Linked DNA regions of Dongshaea marina. Each later gene encodes a partner of the first gene's protein in a complex. Links are inferred from orthologs where the notes say so. Each region holds a gene or a part of one and is shown on either strand. Other genes may lie near its edges.

The links. The genes of interacting proteins can lie anywhere in the genome.
Region 2: the proteins of rne (region 1) and eno are in contact, whole or in part, in a solved structure (PDB 2FYM), measured with the Escherichia coli proteins. The link is inferred for Dongshaea marina from one-to-one orthologs.

Annotation. Positions count from the first base shown.
Region 1 is NZ_CP028897.1:2,341,581-2,350,404, forward strand. The notes cover bases 3,108-6,799. They hold rne (ribonuclease E), read right to left. Parts: upstream 6,401-6,799; coding sequence 3,308-6,400; downstream 3,108-3,307. Other genes in these bases: DB847_RS11235 (FNR family transcription factor), read right to left, coding at 3,108-3,192; rluC (23S rRNA pseudouridine(955/2504/2580) synthase RluC), read left to right, coding at 6,774-6,799. Outside these bases: DB847_RS11220 (spore coat protein U domain-containing protein), read left to right, coding at 1-426; tRNA 2-thiocytidine(32) synthetase TtcA, read right to left, coding at 461-1,372; universal stress protein UspE, read right to left, coding at 1,461-2,384; more of DB847_RS11235, read right to left, coding at 2,428-3,107; more of rluC, read left to right, coding at 6,800-7,733; DB847_RS11250 (HAD family hydrolase), read left to right, coding at 7,733-8,374; DB847_RS11255 (hypothetical protein), read right to left, coding at 8,550-8,824. UniProt on the Escherichia coli protein: Endoribonuclease that plays a central role in RNA processing and decay. Required for the maturation of 5S and 16S rRNAs and the majority of tRNAs. Also involved in the degradation of most mRNAs.
Region 2 is NZ_CP028897.1:647,338-651,095, reverse strand. The notes cover bases 961-3,758. They hold eno (phosphopyruvate hydratase), read right to left. Parts: upstream 3,112-3,758; coding sequence 1,810-3,111; downstream 961-1,809. Other genes in these bases: DB847_RS03290 (CTP synthase), read right to left, coding at 3,198-3,758; DB847_RS03300 (substrate-binding periplasmic protein), read left to right, coding at 991-1,758. In the rest of the region: DB847_RS03305 (NADP-dependent oxidoreductase), read right to left, coding at 1-832. UniProt on the Escherichia coli protein: Catalyzes the reversible conversion of 2-phosphoglycerate (2-PG) into phosphoenolpyruvate (PEP). It is essential for the degradation of carbohydrates via glycolysis.

The sequences.
Region 1 (8,824 bases):
CCTGCTTTAACCTTATCATCACCCCATTACTCAGCTGCTTTGCAGGTAAAGGCCAGGGTGGTAACCCTGTGTCTTATTCGAGATAAGAAGTTTAAATTTCATGATTATGATCCTCTGTCGCACAGCGGTTCGCAGTTTAAGGGAGAGCTGCTGGTTCGCTGTATGGGGGATGCCCGCCTTAAGATCACATTAAGCCCCAAAGGAGGGGCTGATGAATTTGTGATGCGAGCCATTCAGGGGGGAGAGGAGCTGAACTATCAGCTTCTTAATAGTGCAGGGCAAAACTGGGTTCCGGGGCAGAGCTATCCAATAAAGCTCGATGATGGGAAGATCGGACGGATCCATTTAAATGGTGAGATCCCTCCCGGACAGTTTGTTCCGGACGGTATCTATCGCCAATACCTGTTGGCCAAGATCACTTTTTAGGCTAAGAAAAAGCCAGCTTGCGCTGGCCCTGTGTTCAGGATATCTCTTTTATCATCAATTCAGAAGCTCCCTCAGGAACCTCATAGGAGGCAGGAGAGGGGAGTTCAACGGGATCAAAGGCGGTATCTCCACCTTCAACCAGAGGCTGATCTTTGCTGAGATCCTTAAAGTTGAAAAGGGAGTGATCCAGCATATGGCTTGGTGTGATGTTTTGCACTGCGCGGAACATGGTTTCAATCCGGCCCGGGTAGTTTTTATCCCAGTCTCTGAGCATCTTTTTGACTTCCTGACGCTGCAGGTTTTTCTGTGAGCCACACAGGTTACAAGGGATGATCGGGAACTCTTTGATCTCAGCATACCGCTCAAGATCCTGCTCCTTGCAGTAGGCCAGAGGGCGAATAACTATGTGCTCGCCATCATCGCTCATCAACTTGGGAGGCATAGACTTCATCTTGCCTCCGAAGAACATGTTTAAGAACAGAGTCTCCAGAATATCATCCCTGTGGTGTCCCAGGGCTATCTTGGTGGCACCTATCTCTTTTGCGGTGCGATATAGGATCCCGCGGCGCAGTCGTGAACACAGGGAGCAGGTGGTCTTTCCCGCTGGGATCTTGTCCTGGACAATCGAGTAGGTGTCTTCTTCAACGATTTTGAAAGGTACGCCGGTAGATTCAAGGTACGCAGGCAGGATATCTTCCGGGAATCCTGGCTGCTTCTGATCCAAATTGACCGCAAAGATCTCAAAGTTGATGGGAGCATGCTGCTGCAGGTTTCTCAGGATATCCAGCATACCATAGCTGTCTTTACCGCCAGACAGGCATACCATCACCCGATCACCCTCTTCAATCATATTAAAGTCAGCGATCGCTTCACCGACATGACGGCGCAGGCGTTTCTGGAGTTTGTTGAAGTTGTACTTCTGCTTTGCGTTGAGATCCTGTTGCATTACTCGATTATCACAGCCAAAAAATTAAGATGGCTATTATAGCCGTGTTCCCCCTCTGAGCAAGGGGGATTCGGCCGATAAGGCAGGTTCAGGAGTTTGTTTGGGGGGCAAGCTTGAGCACCAGTAGATCGCAATCGATTCGATCGACGACATGCTCCGCGGTATTTCCGACAATGGCTGCGGCCCAGCCGGTTCGCCCCTGGCACCCTAGGACGACAAGCTCGGCATCCAGATTGCTGGCAAGCTCAGGGATCACCTCTTCGGGCAGGCCCTCTTCAACATGGGTTTGCGAAAGTGGTAGCTGGTATTTCTGGGCATGCTGCTGCATCTCTTTGAGATGGAGTGCTTTCACATCCTCTGTGTATTGCTGGGGCTCTATCTGGGGAAGCTCTGTCATCATATGCATCGGCATGCCTGGATAAGCATTGACCAGGTGAGGTGTCGCCTCCAGAGTTTGAGCCAGGGAGAGGGTCAATTCAGTGATCTGCTGATTGAGCTCCTGATGAAAAGGTTCGTGACTGCCGCAGTGGATCGCTGCAAGAATGGCTCCCTGTTTGGGCCAGTCATGCTCTTTCACTAACAGGACGGGGCAGGGGGACTCTCGAAGCAGGTGCCAGTCGGTTGGGGTAAAAATAAATTTTTGCAGCAGTGAGTGCTGGTGAGTGTTTTTCAGAACCAGATCATGCTGATCGTCATTTACTTCCTGGATGATCGCTTCAAAGGGGCGGTAATGCCAGACGACCTTGACCTCATACTGGGTTTTGTCGATGGGAAGAGGCTCCAGCAGATCAGCAAGCCAGCAGCTACGTTGCTCAATCACCTGCTGACGCATCTGTTCATGTTCATCCGCTGAGATCAGGGAAGTGATCTCATAGGAAAAATCATAAATGGGCAGAAAAAACTTGAAGCGGATCCCCGGTAACAATGATGCAAGTTTGACCGCCCTGTGTAGCGCTGGCTGATCGTCCATAAATGGGTCGATAACCACAAGAATGTTTTTATATTCTTCCATATCGATTTCCTTCCCTGAATCGCAATTACTTATTGGTCTGTGCCTATGGTGTATTGGGATCAAAACGACGAGAGGCACCGGCAAGAATAGCCAGTTGCTCCGGCTCGAGGATCGTGATGTACTTCCCCTTTACTGTAATCATCTCGCTCTTTTGGAAGCGCCCCAGTAAACGACTGATGGTTTCGACCGTGAGACCCAGATAATTACCTATATCTCCACGGGTCATGGTGAGGCGAAACTCCCGGGAGGAAAATCCTCGCTGGGCAAAGCGCATCGAGAGATTAAACAGAAAAGCCGCAAGACGTTCCTCGGCATTCTTTTTGCTCAGTAGCAGGATCATCTCTTGATCATAAACAATCTTATTGCTCATCAGGCGCATCAGTTGCTGGCGCAGCTTAGGCATTTTACCCGAGAGCTCATCCAGAACTTCGTAAGGGATCTCACATACCATGGAGGTCTCAAGGGCCTGGGCAAAACTTGGGTGGCGATGATCATTGATCGCATCGAAACCTACCAGATCGCCCGCCAGGTGAAAAGCGGTGATCTGTTCATCACCCTGCTCGGTGATGGTGTAACTCTTGATACTTCCAGAGCGGATGGCAAACAGAGATTTAAGCTCGTCACCAGCTTTGAATAGCTCTGCGCCTTTTTGGATGGGCTTTTTACGCTCGATAATATGATCGAGAAGATCGAGCTCATTTTCATTGAGGGTAAATGGAATGCACAACTGACTGATGCTGCAATCCTGGCATCGGATTGGGCAGCCTCCGGATTGAATGCGTCTGCCAGTTTTTTTTTCTTGAGTCATCTGCTTCGACAGCCTTTTGATTTATATCAATATCTTATCACTATTCTTTTGAATTTGTGTAGCACTCCTCCAATCGGAGGAGTGCTTGCAAGTTCATGATCTAAACCGGCTTAGTTTAGGCTTGGTTTTGTGGGCTGACGGGCTGGCTGGAAGCATACTCCCGGGCCAGGCTTGAGCCTGCGGCTCGACCGACATTATCGATGGCTGGGCGTAGCTCCTCGGCATATTCAGTGATATTCCATGGTGCTTCGCGAACCGGAAGCGACTCACAAGGAACATGAGTTGCAACCGCGTTAACCATCAGTGAGCGCACTATGATCCCGGACTGGGTCACAGTATCCTGGAGTGGCTGTGCATCAGCTTTCTGCTCTGGTGCTTTCCGGGCAGGCTCTGAGCTCTCCGGAGCTGGCTGCTGACTCTCTGGCTGCTGAGCCTGAGCTACTTCAGCTGGTTCTGGTTGTTGCACCGGCGCAGCTTCAGTGATGACTGGAGTCTGCTCAACCTGCTCAACCTGCTCAACCTGCTCAACCTGCTCAACCTGCTCAGTTTTAACCTGAGCTGTTTGGGAAGCCTGTGGTGCAGATTCTTGTGCAGGCACGGCTTGCTCAGCTGGCAGCTGCTCAGTGTTCACACTCTGTGCTACGATTTCCTGAACCTCTGGCTTAGACTGCTCCTGGGTAGCAAATGGTTGCTGCTCTTCAGTAGCTGGTTTCTCCTGTGCTACCTCTGAATCCTCCACTTTTTGGCGGCGTGCTTCTTCATTGATCCGCTTGCGACGCTGAGCATGGGATACCTGATGGCGCGGCGTGCGACGGCTACGACGAGGCTCTGCATCCTGGCCATTTTCTGCCTGTGTGTTGGCAGCGACCTGGGCAGGCTTACTCTGCTGTTGAGCCTGCTGCGTTTCAACGGCTTCCTTGTTGATTTCTGTCGCTTTAGAAGAGGTCTCCTGGGCAGGCTTAGCGCTGCGTGGTGACTGGTTCGTCTCCTGTTGTGCCCGGTTCTCCCGAGTTTCGTTGTTGCGTGGCTGGCGTGCTTGACGCTGTGGTCTGCTGCTCTTCTCCTGTACCTGAGCTTCAGACTCAAGGGCTGGCGTTGACTGGGCCGCAACCTCGGTTTCTACCGCTTGCTCAATCCGCACCTTCTTGCGAAGGTTCCGGCGTTGTCTGCGTTCAGCAACCTGTTGCTGCTTTTCCTGTTGCTTCTCTTGCTGTTTTTGAGCCGGAGTCGCTGCTGTATCCTGAGTCCGCTCTGCGTCACGGTTTGTATTGCGTGCCGGGCGGCGGTTTTTCGCCTGAGTTTGAGGACGCTCACGATTGGTACGTTGTGGTTTGTCCTGGGTTTTTTCCTGGGATTGACCTTGCTGGCGATTGGCTGCACGATCCCGGCCGGGCTTGCTTTCGGAGCGGCGATCGCGCCGACGATTGCTGTTGCGGTTTGTGCTTTCGGAGCGGCGAGACTGGTTACTGCTGCTGTGGTTAGCCGCAGGCTTCTCTTCAGCCGCAGGTGCAGGAGCTGCTTCTGCCTTGAACAGGCTGGCAATCGCCGAACCAATACGGGCCAGCAGCCCTGGTTGAGCCTGCTTTACAGGTTGAGCTGATGGTGCTGGTTTGGCTGCCGGAGCACTCATCCCCTGTAGAACCGGTTGCTCACTCTTGAGAGCCTGAGCCTGTTTCGGCGTGTACTGCTTGAGCTCAACTTCACTCTTCATGGCATAGCTGGAGCTTTCGAGCTCTTCGCCATTGCGAACTCGGGTCAGCTCGAAGTGAGGTGTATCAAAATGCTCGTGAGGGATGATGTAGATATCAACCTTGTAGCGCTTCTCCAGCTTACTGATGGCCTGACGTTTTTCGTTGAGCAGGTAGGCGGCAACGTTTACCGGAACCTGAGCATTGACCTGCTGGGTATTATCCTTGATGGACTCCTCTTCGATGAGGCGCAGGATAGACAGAGCCAAAGACTCGTTATCACGAATACGGCCACGACCCTGACAGCGAGGGCAGAGGTGAGTGGAGGTTTCCCCCAGAGAGGGGCGCAGACGCTGGCGGGACATCTCCATCAGGCCGAAACGGGAGATCCGACCCAGCTGGATGCGAGCTCGATCCTGGCGAACCGCCTCGCGCAGGCGATTTTCAACTTCACGCTGGTGACGGACCGGGGTCATATCGATAAAGTCGATAACGATCAGGCCACCCAGATCTCGCAGACGCAGCTGACGAGCGATCTCCTCGGCGGCTTCCAGGTTGGTTTGGAATGCGGTTTCTTCGATATCGCCGCCCTTGGTGGCACGGGCGGAGTTAATATCGATAGAGGTCAGAGCTTCGGTTGGATCGATGACGATACTACCACCGGATGGCAGTTGTACCTCTCGCTGAAAGGCTGACTCGATCTGGCTCTCGATCTGGAAGTGACTAAACAGTGGGATCTCACCATTGTAGCGCTTGACCTTCTGCAGAGCGTCCGGGCGAACCAGCTCGATGTGCTTGGTCGCACGATCAAACACCTTCTGGTTGTCGACCAGGATCTCTCCGATATCGCGGCGCAGGTAATCCCGAATCGCGCGAACGATGACGTTGCTCTCCTGATGGATCAGAAACGGTGCAGGCTGGCTCTCCGAAGCTTGCTTAATCGCATTCCAGTGGTTCAGCAGGATGTTGAGATCCCAGGCGAGTTCATCGGAGGATTTGCCCACACCTGCGGTACGGACAATCAGCCCCATCCCTTCGGGAAGCTTGAGCTGACTCAGAGCTTTTTTAAGCTCTGTGCGCTCTTCACCTTCGATGCGTCGGGAGATTCCACCGGCTCTGGGATTGTTTGGCATCAGCACCAGGTAACTACCCGCAAGACTGATAAAGGTAGTCAGGGCCGCGCCTTTGGTGCCGCGCTCCTCTTTATCAATCTGGATAATCACTTCCTGGTTTTCTTTGATCACATCCTTGATGTTGATGCGACCACGGGGAGTAAAGTTTTCTGGAAAGTAGCTGCGGGCAATCTCTTTTAGAGGCAGGAAACCGTGGCGTTCGGCGCCATAGTCGACAAAAGCGGCTTCCAGGCTGGGCTCAATACGGGTGATTTTCCCCTTATAGATGTTCGCTTTTTTCTGCTCGTGTCCCGGGCTTTCAATATCCAGGTCGTATAATTTTTGCCCATCAACCAGGGCGACTCGCAACTCCTCTTCCTGAGTTGCATTGATTAGCATTCTTTTCATCGATAACTCGTGTTGTTATGTAACGATTGTGTCAATAATCACGGTGTTATTGAATGCAGGCCCCGGGTTTAATCAGCGGAGCCTCACGGCTGCTTTGGGGTGGGGCGCTGTTGTTGTATGCATTCACGACACCTGACTTTTATGGTGTTTCATTTGGAGAATAGTTCTCCGAGCGAGAATTAACCTGCTTTTTTTATGGGCTCCCGGTCTGTTTTTACCGGTTTCGTTTCTTTTTTGAGCCATTTGGATTCGTTATTCTGCAACAGGCTGGAAAATCTCAGAAAATCCGGCGCATTATCCCATTAGTTGGCCGAATTTCGCAAGCCGCTATTTTTCCAGACACCAACTATAACTCATGCTAGAATTTCACGCCATGAATGAAGTAAATCAAACGGTCCGCCTGCTCGCAATTGATGCTGAGAACGAGGGGCAGCGGATTGATAATTTTTTAGTCACTCAGCTCAAAGGGGTTCCAAAGAGCCGCATCTACCGCATCCTGAGAAAAGGGGAGGTCCGGGTCAATAAGAAACGGGTCAAACCTGTGTATCGTCTGTGTGCCGGAGATGAGGTCAGGATCCCACCGATTCGTGTTGCAGAAAAAGATGAGTCGATTCAGCCCTCATCCCATTGGGACTGGGTACAAAATCTGCAAAAATGCATCCTGTATGAAGATGATCACCTGCTGGTGATCAATAAACCTTCTGGCATGGCGGTCCATGGCGGAAGCGGAGTGAATGCCGGGGTGATTGAGGGGCTACGGGCATTGCGTCCGGAGGCTCGCTTTCTGGAGCTGGTGCACAGACTGGACCGGGATACTTCCGGATGTCTGCTGGTTGCGAAAAAGCGCAGTGCCCTGCGCCACCTGCATGAGCAGTTGCGTGATAAGACAGTGACCAAAAAATATTGGGCGCTGGTTCGCGGTCGCTGGCAGTCGGATAAGAAGGTGGTGAATGCGCCACTTCGCAAGAATGTTCTTAAATCTGGCGAGCGTATGGTCCGGGTCGATGCGGAAGGTAAGCCTTCCCAGACCCGCTTTAAAATTTTGCAAAACTACCAGGAGGCTACTCTGGTTGAGGCATTTCCTGTGACCGGACGGACTCACCAGATCCGGGTGCATGCCCTGAGCCAGGGACACCCCATCGCCGGTGATATGAAGTATGGTGATGAAGGCTTTGATATTCGAATGAAGCGTAAGGGGCTGGAAAGACTATTTCTGCACGCGCATCAGCTGATTTTTACTCATCCCAACAGTGGTGAAAAGCTGGAAGTGATTGCACCTCTTGAGGAAAGTCTCGAACAACTCCTGGCACAGCTGGTAAAGGTAAAACACTAATGCGTTATAAGCTGGTTATTTTTGATTGGGATGGCACCCTGATGGATTCGCTGGAGCGGATCGTTTCTTCGATGCGTCATGCTGCAAAGAAAACCGGTTTACCCCTGCCTCAGCCCGCAGCGGTTCGCGATATCATAGGGCTCAGCTTTGAGTCCGCACTGCCTAAACTATTTGGTGATGACTGGCAGTTACATGCCCCCGATTTTATCGAACACTATCGATCCTTCTATCAGGAGATTGATGAGACGCCATCTCCTCTCTATCCGGGTGCTGATTTGGTGGTGCAGGGGCTTTATCAGCAGGGATACCAGCTTGCAATCTCAACGGGGAAAGGACACAGGGGGTTGAGCCGGGTCCTGAAATCCTCAGGGCTTGAACATTACTTTCATGCTACCCGGGGAGCTGATCAGGCACGCTCAAAACCCGACCCCCTGATGCTTGAGCAGATCTTGCAGGAGCTTGATCTGACTGTAAGTGATGCCGTCATGGTCGGGGATTCCCGATATGATATGGCAATGGCTGAGGCGATCGGTATGGACAGGATCGCGGTTACCTATGGGGTCCATGGTCCCGAGGAGCTGGATTCTCATCAGCCTGTCGCCTATCTCAATGATATCAGGGAGTTACCTGGCTATCTGTAGGGTGGTAGTGCTTGTTCACCTTACATAAACCTTCTTGTGGCCTTTTAGTTTTTTAGTGATGGAGCAAGCTTGCCCGGTGTTACCAAAGTTGCAACGATAGGGAGCTGATCCGTCTGTTTATGGTATACTGCTCACCCTTTGAACAATTATCTGTTTTTCCCCGTAAAGGGTCAGCTTATCTGATGGGCTTGAGCTCCAAACGCAACCACTCAAGTGCTGCGCTCTCGCAGGTGAAATACTCTATTTTGCGCTGGGACTCTTTAACTTTCTCCCCGTAGTGGCTCACGATCGCTTTCTGTATGTTAGTGCTTGGCAAGAAGGCTTCGCGGTATAAACCGATTTTTACCAGCTCCTGCACGGTCCAGTCAAAATACTCAGTGACATCAGGAGTGCATAGCTCCCATTTGCGGGCATCACTCAGCATCCCCCATCGAGAGCCCTCCAAATGCT
Region 2 (3,758 bases), 1.7 Mb from region 1 along the record:
CTCGCTCAGACGCCAACTTGTCGGCAAGCTCAGCCAGCTGATCTGCATCCGGGTGCAGCATCATCCCGCAAGCCTCTGCCCCCCGTGTCCTTGCACACTCCGTCACCTGTTCAACACTGACGCTTGGGATGGTGACGACTCGCTTAAAGGCCCCGAGCTTCCCAAGGATCTCACAGGCGGTATCACCTCCGATGAGATCCAATACCAGATCCACTTCGATCCCATCCGGCAACCGAGCCACCTGATAGATCTCTTGCGCCCCGAGCATCATCAGCGGCATCTTGTAGTTGACCCGGGCGACTGCACTCACCTCGGCACCGCAATCTGCCGCCAGCTGCACCGCCAACTGACCCACGGCACCGCCAGCTCCCAGGATCAATACCCGCTCACCGGCTTGCAATCTGCCATGCTCAAACAATCCCTGCCAGGCGGTCAGCCCTACCACCGGCAGGGCCGCAGCCTTACTCAGAACCAGTTCATCGGGAGCCGGGCACAGCTCACTTGCATCCGCCACCAGGTACTGGCTATAACAGCCTCCCTGGTGCGGAAAGCCCACCAGGCCGAACACCCTTTGCCCAACCTCAAACCCCGTGACTCCGGGCCCACAGCTTACGATCTCACCTGCCATATCATAGCCGGGAACCCAGGGAAGAGCGTCTTTAAGCTGCTTTGCTGCCCAGCCAAGGCCCGCCCGGGTTTTACAATCCACCGGATTCACCCCGGCAAAGTGCACCCGAACCAGACACTGCCCCTGCCCGGGATCAGGGCGATCCGCCTCCTGTAGCTGAAGAGTTTCTGGTTCACCAAAGGCGCTGATGGCGAGTTGTTGCATGGGCTGTTCCCTGTTGATCAAGATTTTCTCTATCTTGCCCAAAGCCATCTCAGAAAAAAAGCAGATTAGAGTCCGCCGGGCTCTGTCAGCTGAAATAACATCCATCACGATCCACGGGTCTATACTCACAACAAGCTCAATCGGAGACTGATCACTCAATGGATATGCGACTAAAACAGCTTATTCTGCTTCTGTGCTCCCTGCTGATCGCCCTGCCCGGTGTCAGCCTTGCCCGGGAGATCTATCTGACCTCAGCCGATTACCCGCCTTATTTCAGCAAGAAGCTGCCGCAGCAGGGCTTCATCACCCAGCAGGTGAAGGCAGCATTTAAGGTCATGGGATATCAGGTACGCCTGGAGCTTTATCCCTGGAGGCGCGCCTTCAGAGTCGCGCAAAATGGCATGGCCGATGGGATGTTTACCCTGTGGGAAACCGAAGAGCGGAAAAAATGGTTCTATTACTCGGATCCACTTCCTCCATCAAATATTCTGGTTTTTTTCAAGATGAGAGGACTAAAGGTGAAGTTCAGTAGCTTCAAAGATCTAAAGCCCTACTCAATCGGCTCGGTCCTGGGATACAGCTACCCCTGGGAGTTCAAAGAAGCCAACATCGACAAGCAGGTTTTTCATAGTGATCCTGAGCTCATCGATGCGCTGGTCGCCGGAAAGATTCAGCTGGCACTCATCGATAAACTTCAGGGTGAGTACCTGTTAAAAACCCAGCATCCTCTGCAAGCCGAACTATTTGAATCTATGACACCTGCGGTGAGTGTCTCTCCCCAACACCTAGTGATCTCGAAAAAAGCGCAAGATGCCCGCAAAATCATTGAAGACTTCAACCATGGCCTGCAACAGCTCAAGGAAAATGGCGCCCTGCAGCAGATCTTTGACAGCAATAAGCCGATCTCTTTGTTGAAGGCCCCATAAAAAAGCCCCCCGCTATGCGGAGGGCTTTCTCAGAAGAAAAGTGAGGCGGGATTACGCCTGACCTTTAACCTCTTTCAGACCGTTGAAAGGAGCCTTGGAACCCAGAGCTTCTTCGATACGGATCAGCTGGTTGTACTTAGCAACGCGGTCAGAGCGGCTCATAGAACCGGTCTTGATCTGGCCTGCAGCAGTACCTACCGCCAGATCAGCGATAGTTGCATCTTCGGTTTCACCAGAGCGGTGAGAGATAACTGCAGTGTAGCCCGCGTCTTTAGCCATCTTGATCGCCGCCAGAGTCTCGGTCAGAGAACCGATCTGGTTGAACTTGATCAGGATAGAGTTAGCAACACCCTTGTCGATACCTTCTTTAAGGATCTTGGTGTTGGTTACGAACAGGTCATCACCTACCAGTTGCAGCTTGTCGCCCAGCAGCTCGGTCTGGTGCTTGAAGCCAGTCCAGTCAGACTCGTCCAGGCCGTCTTCGATAGAAACGATTGGGTAAGTCTCAGCCAGACCCTTCAGGTAATGGTTGAACTCTTCAGAAGTGAAGGTCTTGCCTTCGCCCTTCATGTTGTAGATGCCTGCGTCCTTGTCATAGAACTCAGAAGCAGCACAGTCCAGAGCCAGAGTCACGTCTTTACCCAGAACATAGCCCGCTTGCTCAACAGCTTCCTTGATGGTCGCCAGAGCCATAGCGTTAGACTCCAGGTTAGGAGCGAAACCACCCTCATCACCAACAGCAGTGCTCAGACCCTTGCCCTTAAGAACCTTAGCCAGGTTGTGGAACACTTCAGAACCGATGCGAACCGCTTCTTTCAGAGTCTTAGCGCCAACAGGCTGGATCATGAACTCCTGGATATCAACGTTGTTATCCGCGTGCTCACCACCGTTGATGATGTTCATCATCGGCAGAGGCATAGAGAACTGACCTGCAGTCCCATTCAGCTCAGCGATATGCTCATAAAGAGGCATACCTTTAGCTGCCGCAGCCGCCTTAGCGTTCGCCAGAGACACAGCCAGGATCGCATTTGCACCGAACTGAGACTTGTTTTCAGTTCCGTCCAGATCGATCATGATCTGGTCGATTGCAGCCTGCTCTTTGGCATCTTTACCCAGCAGAGCTTGTGCGATTGGACCGTTAACCGCAGCAACTGCTTTTAAAACACCCTTACCCAGAAAACGACTCTTGTCACCGTCACGCAGTTCCAGAGCTTCACGAGAACCGGTAGAAGCACCAGATGGCGCAGCCGCCATACCAACAAAGCCACCTTCCAGGTGAACTTCTGCTTCTACAGTTGGATTTCCACGTGAGTCAATGATTTCACGACCGATGATTTTTACGATTTTGGACATAAGGTTTCCCTCTTTGAAGTAAAAAATGTATGACCTAAAACGAAAAAGCGGCTGCGACACCAGGCCACAACCGCGAATCACGCAAGCTAGTTTAGATTTCTTTTCTGAAATTCACCAGCAGCTTTTACAAATCCACCAAACAACGGATGTCCATCTCTTGGTGTCGATGTAAACTCCGGATGGAACTGACACGCGACAAACCAGGGATGTTGTGGATTTTCAATAATCTCAACCAGCTTGTGATCAGCTGAGCGACCGCTGATCTTGAGGCCTGCCTCCTCAATCTTAGGCAGGAAATGGTTATTCACCTCATAGCGATGGCGATGGCGCTCGTGGATCTCACTGCTGCCATACAGCTCATGCACTTTAGACCCCTTCTCAAGGTGGCACAGCTGAGAGCCAAGGCGCATGGTTCCTCCAAGATCCGAGCTCTCGCTACGCATCTCAACATTCCCCTCGCCATCAATCCACTCGGTCACCAGCGCGACAACCGGGTGCTTGCTCTCTTTATCAAACTCACTGGAGTGGGCCCCTTCGAGCCCGGCAACATTGCGAGCATACTCGATCAACGCCACCTGCATTCCCAGACAGATCCCAAGATAAGGGATGTTATTCTCGCGAGCATGTTGCGCAGCAAGGATCTTGCC